2 regions of the Actinoplanes sp. SE50/110 genome follow, and region 2 is predicted to be linked to the other one. Evidence: riboswitches for the same ligand, from Rfam matches in the RefSeq annotation. Region 2 holds a riboswitch; the other holds the start of a gene.
What was found. Region 2 has a riboswitch for thiamine pyrophosphate ahead of ACSP50_RS03590 (thiamine phosphate synthase). Riboswitches for the same ligand answer to the same signal wherever they lie in the genome.

Region 1: linked by a shared signal. The riboswitch ahead of ACSP50_RS06710 (ECF transporter S component) and the one ahead of ACSP50_RS03590 (thiamine phosphate synthase) in region 2 are both predicted to bind thiamine pyrophosphate.

The regions. Positions count from the first base shown of each region.
Region 1 covers NZ_LT827010.1:1,491,865-1,498,843, reverse strand. Annotated here, with positions in the region: gene ACSP50_RS06760 (antibiotic biosynthesis monooxygenase) at 1-238, opposite strand, end outside; gene ACSP50_RS06755 (DUF6703 family protein) at 273-527, shown strand; gene ACSP50_RS06750 (metal ABC transporter substrate-binding protein) at 576-1,430, shown strand; gene ACSP50_RS06745 (metal ABC transporter ATP-binding protein) at 1,513-2,295, shown strand; gene ACSP50_RS06740 (metal ABC transporter permease) at 2,296-3,156, shown strand; gene ACSP50_RS06735 (helix-turn-helix transcriptional regulator) at 3,149-3,454, shown strand; gene ACSP50_RS06730 (Fur family transcriptional regulator) at 3,448-3,852, shown strand; gene ACSP50_RS06725 (hypothetical protein) at 3,869-4,480, shown strand; gene ACSP50_RS06720 (DUF6328 family protein) at 4,443-4,994, opposite strand; gene ACSP50_RS06715 (alpha/beta hydrolase) at 5,026-5,841, opposite strand; TPP riboswitch at 5,980-6,083, shown strand; gene ACSP50_RS06710 (ECF transporter S component) at 6,144-6,728, shown strand; gene ACSP50_RS06705 (ABC transporter ATP-binding protein) at 6,734-6,979, shown strand, end outside.
Region 2 covers NZ_LT827010.1:792,207-799,185, reverse strand. Annotated here, with positions in the region: gene ACSP50_RS03605 (thiazole synthase) at 1-536, opposite strand, end outside; gene thiS (sulfur carrier protein ThiS) at 538-738, opposite strand; gene thiO (glycine oxidase ThiO) at 729-1,745, opposite strand; gene ACSP50_RS03590 (thiamine phosphate synthase) at 1,742-2,326, opposite strand; TPP riboswitch at 2,320-2,430, opposite strand; gene ACSP50_RS03585 (ABC-F family ATP-binding cassette domain-containing protein) at 2,463-4,109, opposite strand; gene ACSP50_RS03580 (class I SAM-dependent methyltransferase) at 4,136-4,756, opposite strand; gene ACSP50_RS03575 (hypothetical protein) at 4,852-5,661, shown strand; gene truA (tRNA pseudouridine(38-40) synthase TruA) at 5,689-6,519, opposite strand; gene rplQ (50S ribosomal protein L17) at 6,671-6,979, opposite strand, start outside.

The DNA of each region.
Region 1 (6,979 bases), 700 kb from region 2:
GCGCGAGCAGCGGGGTGGCGTGCACCTTCACATCGAAGTTGCCCAGCGCGCGGCGGTAGGCTCCGACCGACTCCCACTCGGTCACCAGGGTCCAGGCGGCGGTGTCCTCCAGGGCGCGGGCGAGCCGGCCGGACAGGTATCCGGGGCATCCGGCGAGGGCCGCGAGCGCGGCGTGCGCCTGCTCCCGGAAGTCGTCCTGCGTGTCCGGCGGGACCAGGAATCGGTTGAGCACCAGCATGTGACGAGGGTACGCACGCCGCGAGGGAGCCGCTGTGACGACGCCGGACCATTTTCTTCGCCGGCTGGCGAGGGTGAATCCCACCTCGGCGTTCTTCGCCGCGCTGGCCCTGCTGCTGGCCGGCCTGTTCCTGCCGGGCGTGGTGGGCGCGCTGCTGCTGGCGGTGCTGGCGGCCGGGCTGGCCACGCTGACCTTCACCACCTGGCCGGTCCAGCCGCCGATCACCCGGCTCGTCCGGGTGGTGCTGCTCACCCTGCTGATCGTCGCGGTGCTCGGCAAGGCCCTCTGACCCATGCGCTTTTGACAATCATTGTCATTATCGACCACAGTTGGTGCCATGATGCGCCGCCTGCTCACCCCGCTGCTCCTGCTGGCCGTGCTGGCCGGCTGCGGCGCGCGGGCCGCGGCGGACGGCCGGATGCCGATCGTGGCCGCCTTCTACCCGCTGCAGTTCGTCAGCGAGCGGATCGGCGGCGACCTGGTCCGGGTGGTCAACCTGACCAAGCCGGGCGCCGAGCCGCACGACGTCGAGCTGAGCCCGCGCCAGGTGGCCCAGATCGTGGACGCGAAGGTGGCGGTGCACGTGGCCGGCTTCCAGCCCGCGGTCGACGAGGCGATAGAACAGAACGCGGCGATTGCGGGGTACGACGTGTCCGCCGCCGCCGCGCCCGAACATCACGACCCGCACGTCTGGCTCGACCCGGTCCGGCTCGCCGCGATCGCCGACCGGCTCGCCGTCCGGTTCGGGCAGGCCGACCCGCCGCACGCGGCCACCTACACGGCGAACGCCGCCGCCCTGCACCGGCAGCTCGACGACCTGGACGCCGAGTTCCGCACCCGGCTGGCCTCCTGTCCGCGGCGGGAGCTGGTGACCAGCCACACCGCGTTCCACTACCTGGCCGAGCGGTATCACCTGACCCAGATCGGGATCACCGGGGTGGACCCGGAGGCCGAGCCGTCGCCACGCCGGCTGGCCGAGGTCGCCGCCGACGCCCGGGCGCACGGCACCACCACGATCTTCTTCGAGACCCTGGTCAGCCCGAAGGTCGCCGACACCATCGCGCGTGAGGTCGGTGCGAAGACCGCGGTGCTCGACCCGCTGGAAGGCCTGATCGACCCGTCCGCGGACTACTTCTCGGTGATGCGGGCCAACCTGGCCTCGCTCACCACGGCATTGGGGTGCCCGTCATGACCGGCGGCACCGGGCGGCACCGCCGCAACCTGACCATCGGCGCCGCAGGCGAGGGCCACGAGGGCATGACAAGGAGGGCCCAGTGAGTGTGATCGCGGTTCGGCACGTGGCGGCCGGTTATGACGGGCGGGAGATCCTGCGGGACGTGGACCTGAGCGTCGCGGCCGGCGACGTGGTCGCGGTGCTCGGCGCCAACGGCTCCGGCAAGTCCACCCTGATCCGGACGATCCTCGGCCTGGTCCCGGTGCGCCGCGGGGAGATCGACCTGTTCGGCACCGCGCAGCGCCGGTTCCGCGACTGGGCGCGGATCGGCTACGTGCCGCAGCGCCTCGGCGCCGGCAGCGGCGTGCCGGCCACCGTCGGCGAGGTGGTCGCCTCCGGCCGGCTGGCCCGGCGCGGGCTGTTCCGGCTGCCCGGGGCCGCCGACCGGGAGGCGGTGCGGCAGGCGCTGACCGCGGTCGGCCTGCTGGACCGGATCGGCGACCCGGTCAGCACCCTCTCCGGTGGGCAGCAGCAGCGCACCCTGATCGCCCGGGCCCTGGCCGGCCGGCCCGACCTGCTGGTCCTCGACGAGCCGACGGCCGGGGTGGACGCGGCCAGCCAGGAGGCGTTCGCCGGGGCGCTCACCGAGTTCGCCGCGAACGGCGGCACCATCCTGCTGGTCCTGCACGAGTTGGGCCCGCTGCGGCCGCTGATCGGCCGGGCCGTGGTGGTGCACGAGGGCCGGATCGCGCACGAGGGGGTGCCGCCGGAGCCGGCCGGGCATCACGCCGAGCCGGGCCACGACCATGTGCACCCGCATGCCGACGAGGCGAAGGCCGGCATCTGCGAATGGGCGCCGACGGACGGGATGAAGGCGTACTGAATGGACCTCTTGACCTATCCCTTCATGCTGCGCGCGCTGGCCGGTGCGCTGATCATCGGTCTGGCCGCGCCGGCGCTCGGCGTCTACCTGGTGCAGCGACGGCTGTCACTGATCGGTGACGGGATCGGGCACGTGGCGCTGACCGGGGTCGGCGTCGGCCTGCTCACCCACCGGTCGCCGGTGCTGACCGCGGTGCTGGTCTCGGTGATCGGCGCGGTCGCCGTGGAGCTGGTCCGCGAACGCGGCCGCACCTCCGGTGACCTGGCGCTGGCCCTGCTGTTCTACGGCGGGATCGCGGGCGGCGTGGTGCTGGTCGGGCTCTCCGACGACGCCAGCAACGCCAGCCTGATGCAGTACCTGTTCGGGTCGCTGATCACCACCTCGCCGCAGGACATCGTGGTGATCGCCGGCCTGGGTGCGGCGGTGCTGATCGCCATGCTGGTGTTCCGGCCGGCGCTGTTCGCGCTCTGCAACGACGAGGAGTATGCCCGGGTCAGTGGACTGCCGGTGCGTACGCTCAACCTGCTCCTCGCGGTGACGACCGCGGTGACCGTCACGATCGCCATGCGCACCGTCGGTCTGCTCCTGGTCTCCGCCCTGATGGTGGTGCCGGTGGCGGCCGCGCAGCAGCTGACCCGCGGGTTCCGGTCCACGATGGCGGTGGCCATGCTGATCGGGGTCGGCGCGGCCGGCGCCGGGGTGGTGCTGTCCGGCCAGATCGACACCGCGCCGGGCGCCACCACGGTGCTGCTGGCCCTGGCCGCGTTCCTGGTGACCGCCGCGGCCGGCGCGCTGTGGCACCGCCGGCGACGCCCGGCGCCTGCCCACGCCGAACCGCCGGACGTGGTGCTGCATGGCTGAGCAGGGCGCCGGCCACGGGTCGTACGAGGCGGCCGGCGCGCTGCTGCGGGCGCTGTCCGCCCCGATCCGGATCGCCATCGTGGTGCGCCTGGGCGGTGGCGCATGCTGCGTGCACGATCTGGTCGCCGAGCTCGGCGCCGCACAGCCGCTGATCTCGCAACACTTGCGGGTGTTGCGCGGCGCCGGCGTGGTGCGGGGTGTCCGGCGCGGCCGGGAGATCGCATACTCCCTGGTGGACGACCACGTCGCGCACATCGTCGCCGACGCCGTGAGCCACGCAAGGGAGAATCGATGGTGAGCCCGGACAGTGCTCAGCGCAACACCAAGCAGCGCAGCGCGGTGAGCGCCGTGCTCGCCGAGACCGAGGGATTCCACAGTGCGCAGGACCTGCACGCGATGCTGCGCGACCGGGGTGAACGGGTCGGGCTGACCACGGTGTACCGGACGCTGCAGGGCCTGGCCGACGCCGGCGAGGTGGACGTGATGCGCCCGCCCGGCGGCGAGCACCTGTACCGCCGCTGCAGCCAGGGGCATCACCACCACCTGGTGTGCCGATCCTGCGGGCGGACCGTCGAGGTGCTCGGCCCGGCGGTCGAGTCGTGGGCCGAGAAGATGGCCGGCGAGCACGGGTTCGTCGACGTGTCACACACCATGGAGATCTTCGGGACCTGCCCGGAGTGCGCGCACCGGGGCTGAGTGCGACCCTCCACAGGTGAAGCTCTACGCCGACCGCATGCCCATCGCCGTCCGCCAGCTCGTCACCGACATCCTCGTGGTGATCTGGGTCTACCTCTGGATCCGGGCCGCTCTCTGGGTTCACGACCTGGTGCAGCAACTGGCCGTCCCCGGCCAGAAGCTGGAGAGCGCCGGCGGCGGCATCGCCGACAACCTGGCCGACGCGGGCGGCAAGGTGGGCCGGGTGCCGATCGTCGGCGATCAGCTGACCAAACCGTTCGCCGGGGCCGCGAACGCCGCCCGGTCGATCGCCGAGGCCGGCCAGCAGCAGCAGGACCTGGTCGGCAAGCTGGCGCTGATCCTGCCGCTGATGGCGGTCGCGGTGCCGCTGGCCGTGATCCTGTTCCTCTGGCTGCCGAGGCGGCTGCGCTGGGTCCGGCGGGCCACCACGGCGAGCGCGGTCCGCGACCTGCCGGCCGGGCGGGACCTGCTGGCGCTGCGAGCGCTCGCCTCCCGGCCGCTGAGCGAGCTGGCCCGGCTCGGCCCGGACATCGCGCAGAGCTGGCGGGCCGGGGACGCGGCGGCCGTCGACGCGCTCGCCGACCTGGAACTCAGGCGCCTCGGTCTGCGTCGAGCAGGCCGCTCGTAGCCGAGTCGGCCGGGGCGTCGTCGAGGACGAAGCCGTCCTTGTCGTCGTCGGTGGCCCAGCGCTTGTGGGTGACCGGCAGGATCGCCCAGAAGGTGAGGAACCAGCCGGCGCTGAGCACCGTCAGCACCACCGCCCAGCGGGCGTGCAGCACGTAGTCGGTGACCAGCAGCACGCTGCTGACCATCGAGACCAGCATGCAGGCCAGGCCGGCGCTGGCCATCCGGTGCGCATACCGGACCAGCTCCGGTTTGCGGCCCTGGCGGAACAGCGCCCGGTGGAACGCGACCGGCGAGATGATCAGCGCGGTGGCGAACGCCGCACTGATCAACGCCACCACGTAGGTGTCCCGCTGGAACTCGGTCGCCTTCGGGAAGCCGCTGGAGAACGGCAGGGTCAGCAGGAACGCGAACAGGATCTGCACGCCGGTCTGCGCCACCCGCAGCTCCTGCAGCAGGTCGGCGAAATTCCGGTCCCACCGCTGCTTCTGCGTTTCCTTCGACGGAGTGGCGGCCATGGTGAGCGAGGATTCCCGGTCGCGCCCATGGTCAAACGCCGATGCGTGCCAGGATCGCGTCGCCGAGTTCGCGGGGCGCCTGTTCGGGCACCCAGTGGCTGACCCCGCGCATCGCGACCAACTGGTAGTCGGCCGGCACCCAGTCGGCGGTGCGCAGCGCGGCGGTCAGGCCGACCACCCCGTCCCGGTCGCTCCAGACGTACGTGGTCGGAACGGTGATCTCGCCGAGGTCGGCGACGTCCGAGGAGCGGAAGGCGCGGTACCAGTGGAGCGCGGTGGTCAGCCGGCCCGGCTCGCGCATCGCCTTGACGTACAGGTCGGCACGCGGCCCGATCGCGCCCAGCATCCGGCGCATCACCAGGGCGCCGCCGCCGAGCAGCAGCTTCTCCGCCACGGCGCTGCGGAAGACCTGGAAGTAGGCGAGCCGGGCCTGCTGGGACGGCCGGACCCGCAGGGCCAGCAGCAGCGCCCGGGGGTGCGGCACGGAGATCGCGGTCAGGGTGCGCACCCGGTCCGGGTGCCGGCCGGCGACCAGCCAGCCGACCTGGGCGCCCCAATCGTGGCCGACCAGGTGCACCGACTCCAGGCCGAGCGCGTCCAGGACGCCGAGGACGTCGGCGACCGGCTCGCCGATCCGGTAGGCGGGGACGCCGGACGGGCGGGCGCCGGGCGAGTAGCCGCGCTGGTCCATCGCGTACGTCCGCAGGCCGGCCTCGTGCAGGCGGGGCAGCAGAGGGTCGAACTCCCGGTGATCCTGCGGAAAGCCGTGCAGCAGCAGAACCGGCCGACCGTCCTCGGGACCGCCCACGGCCACCTCGAACGTCAGCCCCCGGGCCTTGACCTCCATGTGATCACTCCCTCGCTGTGCTACATCGCCGACCTGGTGTTAGCGTCATCGAAGCACATGCACCGAAGCTTTTCCGCGACGGCGGAGACCAGTGCGTCCACTTCAGCGACGCGCGGGTCGAGGCAGCCGCGAAAGAGCTTCGTCCGACAGGGGAGCGCACAGCGCTGAGAGTGCGGATCATCCGCAGACCCTCGTACCTGATCTGGGTAATGCCAGCGCAGGAAGTTCGGTCTTTCTTCAGCCGCGTCAGGCCGCCAGGCTCGGCGTGCGTCTCCTCCCGGTAACCGCTGGGAGGCGTATCAATGACATCCACCCATCGCTGGCGCACGATAGACATCGTGATCGCCTCGGTGATCGCCGTCGCGTTCGGCGTCATCTTCTGGGCCTGGGACGCGCTCTGGGCCGCCACCGAGAACGCGTTCACGTTCTTCCCGCCGGCCCAGGCCGTCCTCTACGGCATGTGGTTCCTGCCGGCCGTGCTGAGCGCGCTGATCATCCGCAAGCCGGGCGCCGCGTTCTTCACCGAGACGGTCGCCTCGATCATCTCGGCGCTGCTCGGCAATAAGTGGGGCGCCACCGTGATCATCCAGGGTGCGGCCCAGGGCCTCGGCGCCGAGCTGGCCTTCGCCCTGTTCCGCTACCGGGTCTTCACCCTGCCCGCCGGGCTGCTCTCCGGCGCCCTGGCCGGCCTGGTCGCCGCGGTCTTCGACTGGTACGTCTGGACCTACGACTACGACCTGTGGAGCTACCGGATCCCGTACGCGCTGATCACCGTCGTCAGCGCCACCGTGATCGCCGGCGCCGGCGCCTGGCTGCTGGTCCGCGCGCTCGCGCCGACCGGCGTCCTGGACCGGTTCGCGGCCGGCCGCCAGCGGGCATTGATCTAATCGCGGTGAGCGAGGTTCAGCTCCGCGGGTTCGGCTGGCGGCACGCGGGCCGCCGGGCCTGGGCGGTGCGCGGCCTCGACCTGCACATCCGGCACGGCGAGCGGGTGCTGCTGCTGGGCCCTTCGGGGGCCGGCAAGAGCACCCTGCTCGCCGCGCTGGCCGGCCTGCTGCCCGAGGATTCCGGGGAGGCCGCGGGCGGCATCGAGATCGACGGGCTGGAACCGCCCAAGGCCCGCGACCGGGTCGGCATC
Region 2 (6,979 bases):
ATGCCGGCGTCGAGGACCACCGGCACGTCCACGCTCTGCCGGATCAGCTCGATGTGGTGCGGGTTGGCGATGCCCAGTCCGGAGCCGATCGGCGAGCCGGCCGGCATCACCGCGGCGCAGCCGGCGTCGGCGAGCCGGCGGGCCAGGACCGGGTCGTCGGTGGTGTAGGGCAGCACCGTGAATCCGTCCGCGACCAGCGTCTCGGCCGCCCGGAGCAGCTCGACGCCGTCCGGCAGCAGGGTCCGCTCGTCGCCGATCACCTCCAGTTTGATCAGGTCGGTCTCGAACGCCTCCCGGGCCATCCGGGCGGTCTTGACCGCGTCCCCGGCGGTGTAGCAGCCGGCCGTGTTGGGCAGGATCCGCACCCGGAGCCGGTCGAGCATCGGCAGCAGTCCCGGACCGGCCGCCTCGATCCGGCGCAGCGCCACGGTGACCAGGTCGGTCTGCGAGGCGACGATCGCCTCTTCGAGCGCGGCCAGGCTGTTCGCGCCGCCGGTGCCGACGATCAGCCCGTTCTCCGGCAGGAGATCGCCCATGTCAGCCGCCCTGCGCCGCGGTGAGCACCTCGACCGCATCCCCGTCGGCCAGGTCCACCCGGTCCCACGTGGACCGGGGGACGACGGTCCCGTTCACCGCGACCGCGACTCCGCGGTGCGCGTCGGTGATCTCGGCGACCAGCGCGGCCACCGAGCAGCCGGCCACTCTCGTCTGGTGCCGGCCGTTGACGGTCAGGCGCATCCGAACCTCCCGGGGGTGAAATCGTCGATGATCGGGTCGGTGGTGCCGGTGAGGACCAGGTCGGCGATCAGCCGCGCGGTGATCGGGGCGAGCAGCACGCCGTTGCGGTGGTGCCCGGCCGCGACCAGCACGCCGGGTCGCAGCACGCCGAGGATCGGGGCGTTGTCCGGGGTGCCCGGCCGGTGCCCGACGGTGACCTCGGCGAGTGCGTGCTCGGCCAGCCCGGGCACCAGGTCGAGGGCGGCGCGCAGCAGGTCGTGGACGCCGCCGGCGGTCGCCTGCCGGTCGGTCCGCTCCTCCTGGGTCGCCCCGACCACGACTTCGCCGTCGGCGCGCGGCACCAGGTAGACGTGCCGGCCGTCGGCCGCACCGTCGATCACGTGCCGCAGCAGCCCCGGCTCGCCGCGCAGCCGCAGCATCTGGCCTTTGACCGGCCGGATCGGCAGCCCGGTGAGCGGTGCGGTGCCGCAGCCGGCCGCGACGACCGTGACGTCGGCGTCCACTTCGCAGAGATCGCGCACGTCGGCCCGGACGATCCGCCCGCCGAGGATGCCGCGCAGCGCGGCGACCACCCGGCGTGGATCCACCTGTTTCTCGGTCGGCGCGAAGACCCCGGCACGCACCCGCGGGGACAGCGCCGGCGCCAGTTCCCGCACCCGCGATCCGGTGAGCGGGGTCAGTTTCTGGTGCTTCCACTCGCGTGCCATTTCGGCGACATCGTCGGCCGTCATGGCGACGCCGATCGTTCCCGCGGTGTCATAGCCGACGTCACCGAGCGACGCCGCGAATGCCGGCCACAATGCGTTCGACGCTGCGAGCAGCCGCTCCAGTCCGGGAAACTCGAACACCGATTCGCCGCCCGGCGCGAGCATTCCGGCAGCCACGTGCCAGGCCCCCGCGGAGCCGTCCGGCTCCGGGTCGTAGACCGTGACATCGGCGCCACGACGCAGCAGTTCGACCGCGGTGGCGAGCCCGATCATCCCGCCGCCGACGATTCCCACCCTCATTGCAGGGCCGCCAGAAAGGCCGCGGCAGCGCCCGCGGGGTCACCGTCGAAAGCCTTCACCGCGGCTACGCCGTACGTCGTGAGCAGCCCCACCCGCTCCAGAGTGATCCCGCCGATCGCCACCACCGGGATGCCCGGCACGGCCGCGGCGACCGCGTTCACCCCGTCCGGTCCGAGCGGCGGCGGCAGACCGTCCTTCGTGGAGGTGGGAAAGGCCGGGCCCACCCCGAGATAGGTCGCCCCGTCGGCCACCGCGGCGCGCGCCGCCTCCGGTGTCCGGCAGGTGGCCCCGATCACCGCCTCCGGACCGAGCACCCGGCGCGCGGCGGCCACCGGCAGGTCGTCGGCGCCCAGGTGCACGCCGTCCGCGCCGGTCGCGAGAGCCACCCCGATGCGATCGTTGACCAGGCACAACGCCCCCGCGGTGCGGCACCGGGGCACGGCTTCGCGGGCTACGGCGTACGCCGCGAAGTCGTTGGTCTTGACCCTGATCTGCACCGCGACGCCGGGCTGCGCCACCGCCCGGACGACATCGAGATCGTCGGTGATGACGTGGAGACGGGGGAACGAAACAGCGCCCATGACGCACTCCTCCCTGCGCCGGCATGACCCGGATCAGGTTCGACGGTCGGGGGCCGCATCAGCCCCCCTCTCAGCCCGGTGCCCGGACTCCCGTGGGTTCTTGTAACCGGACCATAACCGGTCCGTGACGAGAAAACTAGCGGACGTCCCAGACCGGTTCAGGGACCTCGACAACTTCGTTATCGCTCCTGAACAGCACGAAGCGATCGAAGGACCGGGTGAACCAGCGGTCGTGGGTGACGGCTATCACGGTGCCGTCGAAGGCCTTGAGGCCCTCCTCCAGCGCCTCCGCGGAGGCCAGGTCCAGGTTGTCGGTGGGCTCGTCGAGCAGCAGCAGGGTGGCCCCGGACAGCTCCAGCAGCAGCACCAGGAACCGCGCCTGCTGGCCGCCGGACAGGGTGCCGAACCGCTGGTCGCCCTGAGCGCCGAGCTCATAGCGGCTCAGCGCCTTCATCGCGCCGGCGCGGTCTACTCCCGACCGGTGCTCGTCGCCGCGCCAGAGGATCTCGACCAGGGTGCGCTCGGTCAGCTCGGGCCGGTCATGGGTCTGCGAGAAGTGGCCGGGCCGGACCCGGGCACCGAGCCGCGCCACCCCGGAGTGCGCGACGTGCGCGAGCGGTGCGCCGTCGACCGGCTTGTGCTCCAGGTCGGGTTCGCTGCCGCCGGCCGCGAGCAGGCGCAGGAAGTGCGACTTGCCGGTGCCGTTGGCACCCAGCACCGCGACCCGGTCGCCGTACCAGATCTCCAGGTCGAACGGGAAGGTCAGATCCTCCAGTTCCAGGCTCTCGCAGATGACCGAGCGTTTGCCGGTACGGCCGCCGCGCAGGTTCATCCGGACCGACTGCTCCTTGGGCGGCAGCGGGGGCGGCCCGGCCTCCTCGAACTTGCGCAGCCGGGTCTGCGCGGCCTGGTAGCGCGAGGCCAGGCCGTCGTTGAAGGCCGCCTTGTTCTTGAGCGTGAAGACCAGCTCGCGAAGTTTCTCGTGCTCCTCCTCCCAGCGGCGGCGCAGCTCCTCCATCCGCTCGTGCCGGTTCGACCGGGCCTCGTGCCAGGAGGCGAAGCCGCCCGGATGGGTCCAGGCGCCGCCACCCTCGACCGCGACCACCCGGTCGGCGGTCTGGGCCAGCAGCTCCCGGTCGTGCGAGACGTAGAGGATCGACTTGGCCGACTCGCGGATCCGCTGCTCCAGCCAGCGTTTCGCGGGCACGTCGAGGAAGTTGTCCGGCTCGTCGAGCAGCAGCACCTCGTCAGGGCCGCGCAGCAGCAGGTCGAGGGCGAACCGCTTCTGCTCGCCGCCGGACAGGGTGCGCACGATCCGGGACCGGGCCTCGTCCCACGACCTGCCGAGGATCGCGACGGTCACCGTGTCGAACAGCACCTCGGCGTCATAGCCGCCCACCTCACCCCAGTGGGCCAGCGCGTTCGCATAGGCCAGCTGGGTGCGCTCGGTCTCGTCGAGCGCCGCGGTCGCCGTCGCAAGCCGCTCACCGGCCGCCCGCAGCGGCGGCGCGACCAGCGACAGCGCCAGATCCTCCAACGTCCGGTCGTCGCCGATCATGCCGATGAACTGGCGCATCACGCCCAGCCCACCGACCCGCGCCACGGTGCCGGTCTGCGCCGGGATGTCGCCGGCCACCATCCGCATCAGGGTGGTCTTGCCGGCCCCGTTCGGACCCACCAGCGCCACCTTGGCACCCTCGCCGACCCGGAACGACACGTCGGCGAACAGCTCGCGCCCGTCCGGCAGGACGAACCCGGCGCCGGCCACATCCACGTACCCCATGCCCGGCATCCTGCCCGGTCCAGGTCTCAGATGGCAGCCGGTTTTCCGGTCACCCGCAGCACCCGGAACCCCTTCTGGCTGGCGATCCGCTCGACCACCCAGCCCCGGTCGGTCAGCCAGGTGTGCAGCGAGTCACCCCCGAGGTTCCGGTTGATCACCAGCCAGCCCACCCCGCCCGGCGCGAGCCGGGGCAGCCAGCGGTCCATCAGCGCGTGCAGCTCCGCCTTGCCCACGTGGGTCGGCGGGTTGCTCCAGATCTGCGTGAACGACACCCCGGCCGGCACGTCGTCGGGCGCCGACACCCGCACCCGGCCGGCCAGTCCGAGGGCCGCCGCGTTCTCCACGGTCAGCTCCCGCGCCCGGGAGTTCACGTCGATCGCGTGCACCGTCACCCGCGGCGCCTCGCTGGCCAGCACACAGGTGATCGGCCCGTAGCCGCACCCGATGTCGAGCAGCGCACCCTCGGTCGCCGGCCCGGGCAGCTCCGCCTTGCGCAGCAGGACCGCCGTCCCCGGATCCAGCCGCCCCGCCGAGAACACCCCGTTCGCCACGGCCAGCCGGTAGTCGCGCCCGGCCACACTGAACTCGATCGCACTCCGGCGCAGTGGCGCGTCCGGGTCGGTGCTGAAGTAATGCTCGGCGCTCACCCGGTCAGTCTCCCGTGTCACAACGCCCCGGCGGCGACCGGGTGTCGGACACCGTGTGCGTTCATCGACCGACGTACGCTCCTAGGTTGTCACCCATGCGGTACGCCACCCCGAGCCGCTCCGCCCACCGCGCCGCCCCGGCACCCGATCTGATGCTCCTGCTCCGCAGCTTCGCCTGGCCCCCTCCGCGGGCAGCCGGACCCTTCCGGGCCGCCGGGTCCGGCAGGCCCGCCGCCGGCCAGCACCGGACACCAGCCCGGACCCGGCGGCACGCCTGGCGTGAGCCGCACCCCGCCCACCTGATGCTCGCCCGCGGCTTGGCCGCCCTCATCGTGCTCGGCATCATCGCCACCCTCAGCTTCCTGATCGTCAGCGACGATCAGCAGCCGGGCACCGACCCCGACCAGGCGCTCACCTCGCGCGCCGCCGACCCGGAACCGCTGACCGTCGCCGAGGCCTTCCCGCCCGGCGCCGCCGGTTACCGGGTGGAGAACACCCGGGCCCAGTCCGACTGCACTCTCGCGGTCACCGGCGCCCTGCGGTCCGCGCTGACCGCGTACGGCTGCTCCCAGGCCGTCCGCGCCACCCTCACCGTCCCCGACGGCGACTACCGGGTGACCACCGGCATCCTGAACCTGGTCGACGCCCCGGGCGCGGCCGCGGTCGCCGACCAGGTCCGGCACCTGGTGGAGACCGGCGACGGCAGCTTCACCGCGCTGACCGGCACCCCGGTCGAACCCGGCACCCCGGTCGGCTGGCGGGCCCGCGGCCACTACCTGGTGTACTGCGCCATCACCGGCCCGGGCGGGGTCGCGGCGACCGGCCAGGACCGGCGGCTGTCCGAGATAACCGCCCAACTGCTCGACACGTACCTCAGCAACCAGGTCCTGGCCCGCCGCGCTTGACCGGTGGGCGACCGCGGCGCGGCCGGCTCAGGGCAGGGTGCGCAGCCGGCGGGTGGCGTCGGCGCGGACCGCGTAGTCGGCCTCGGTGGGATAACCCACCGCGACCAGGGTCAGCCCGTGCGCCGGCGCGACCGTCACCTCGCTGGAGCGTTCCCGCAGGGTGAGCAGCTTCGCCGGCCAGTCCGGCGGACGACGTCCCTCACCGACCGCGAGCATCGCGCCGACCAGGCTGCGGACCATCGCCTGGCAGAACGCGTCCGCCTGCACGGTGGCGACCAGCGTCCGGTCCGGCTCGCGCCGCCAGTCGAGGCGGGCGATGGCGCGGATCGTGGTGGCGTGCTCCTTGCGTTTACAGAAGGCGGCGAAGTCGTGCTCGCCGAGCAGGCCGGCCGCGGCCGCGTTGAGCAGGTCCAGGTCGAGCGGACGGACCCAGCCCAGGGTGTCGTGCCGGCGCAGCGGTTCGGGGCCCCAGCCGTCGTCGCAGACCCGGTACTCGTAGCGGCGGAAGGTGGCCGAGAAGCGGGCGTCGAAGGTGGCCGGGACCGGCAGCACCCCCTTGACCCGGGCGTCCGGCGGCAGTAGCCCGTTCAGCCGGCGCAGCAGCGTGCCGGCCAGGTCCGCGTACCGCTCGGCGGGCAGGTCGATGTGGCACACCTGACCGGTGGCGTGGACCCCGGCGTCGGTGCGGCCGGCCACGGTGAGGCCGAGCGGCAGGTCGGCGCCGGCGGCTCCGAGGATGCGGTGCAGAGCTTCGGTCAAGACCCCGGCGACGGTACGTCGTTCCGGTTGGGCCGCCCAGCCCGAGAAGCCGGCGCCGTCGTACGTGACGTCGAGTCGTAGCCGGATGGTGTCCGTCATGCCGCAGTGCGCTCCTCGGCCTCGCCCCGAGCGGCCTCGCGTCGCCGCGGCCACGGGACGGTGCTCGGGTCGTACGAAACAATCGTGGTTGTCAAGGGCGAAGGGCCCGGCACCCTGAGCGGATGCCGAGCCCTTCGTGATGACGCGAAGATCAGGCCTTGATGTCGTCGCCCTCGGCCTGGTTGCCCGGGCCCTCGGCGCCCTTGTCACCGGAGGCGTTGACCGGAGCCTCGGCGTCCTGGTCGTCGGCGACGGTGTCGTCGGCGACCGCCGGAACCGTCTCCTCCGGAGCCAGCGCCTCGACCTTGTCCTGCTGCGCGGCGGCCTTGCGAGCGGCAGCCTTGGCGGCGGGAGCGGTGGTGGCCGCGACCGGGGCCTCCTCGACCAGCTCGATGATCGCCATCGGAGCGGCGTCGCCCTTGCGGGGACCGGTCTTGGTGATCCGGGTGTAGCCACCGGG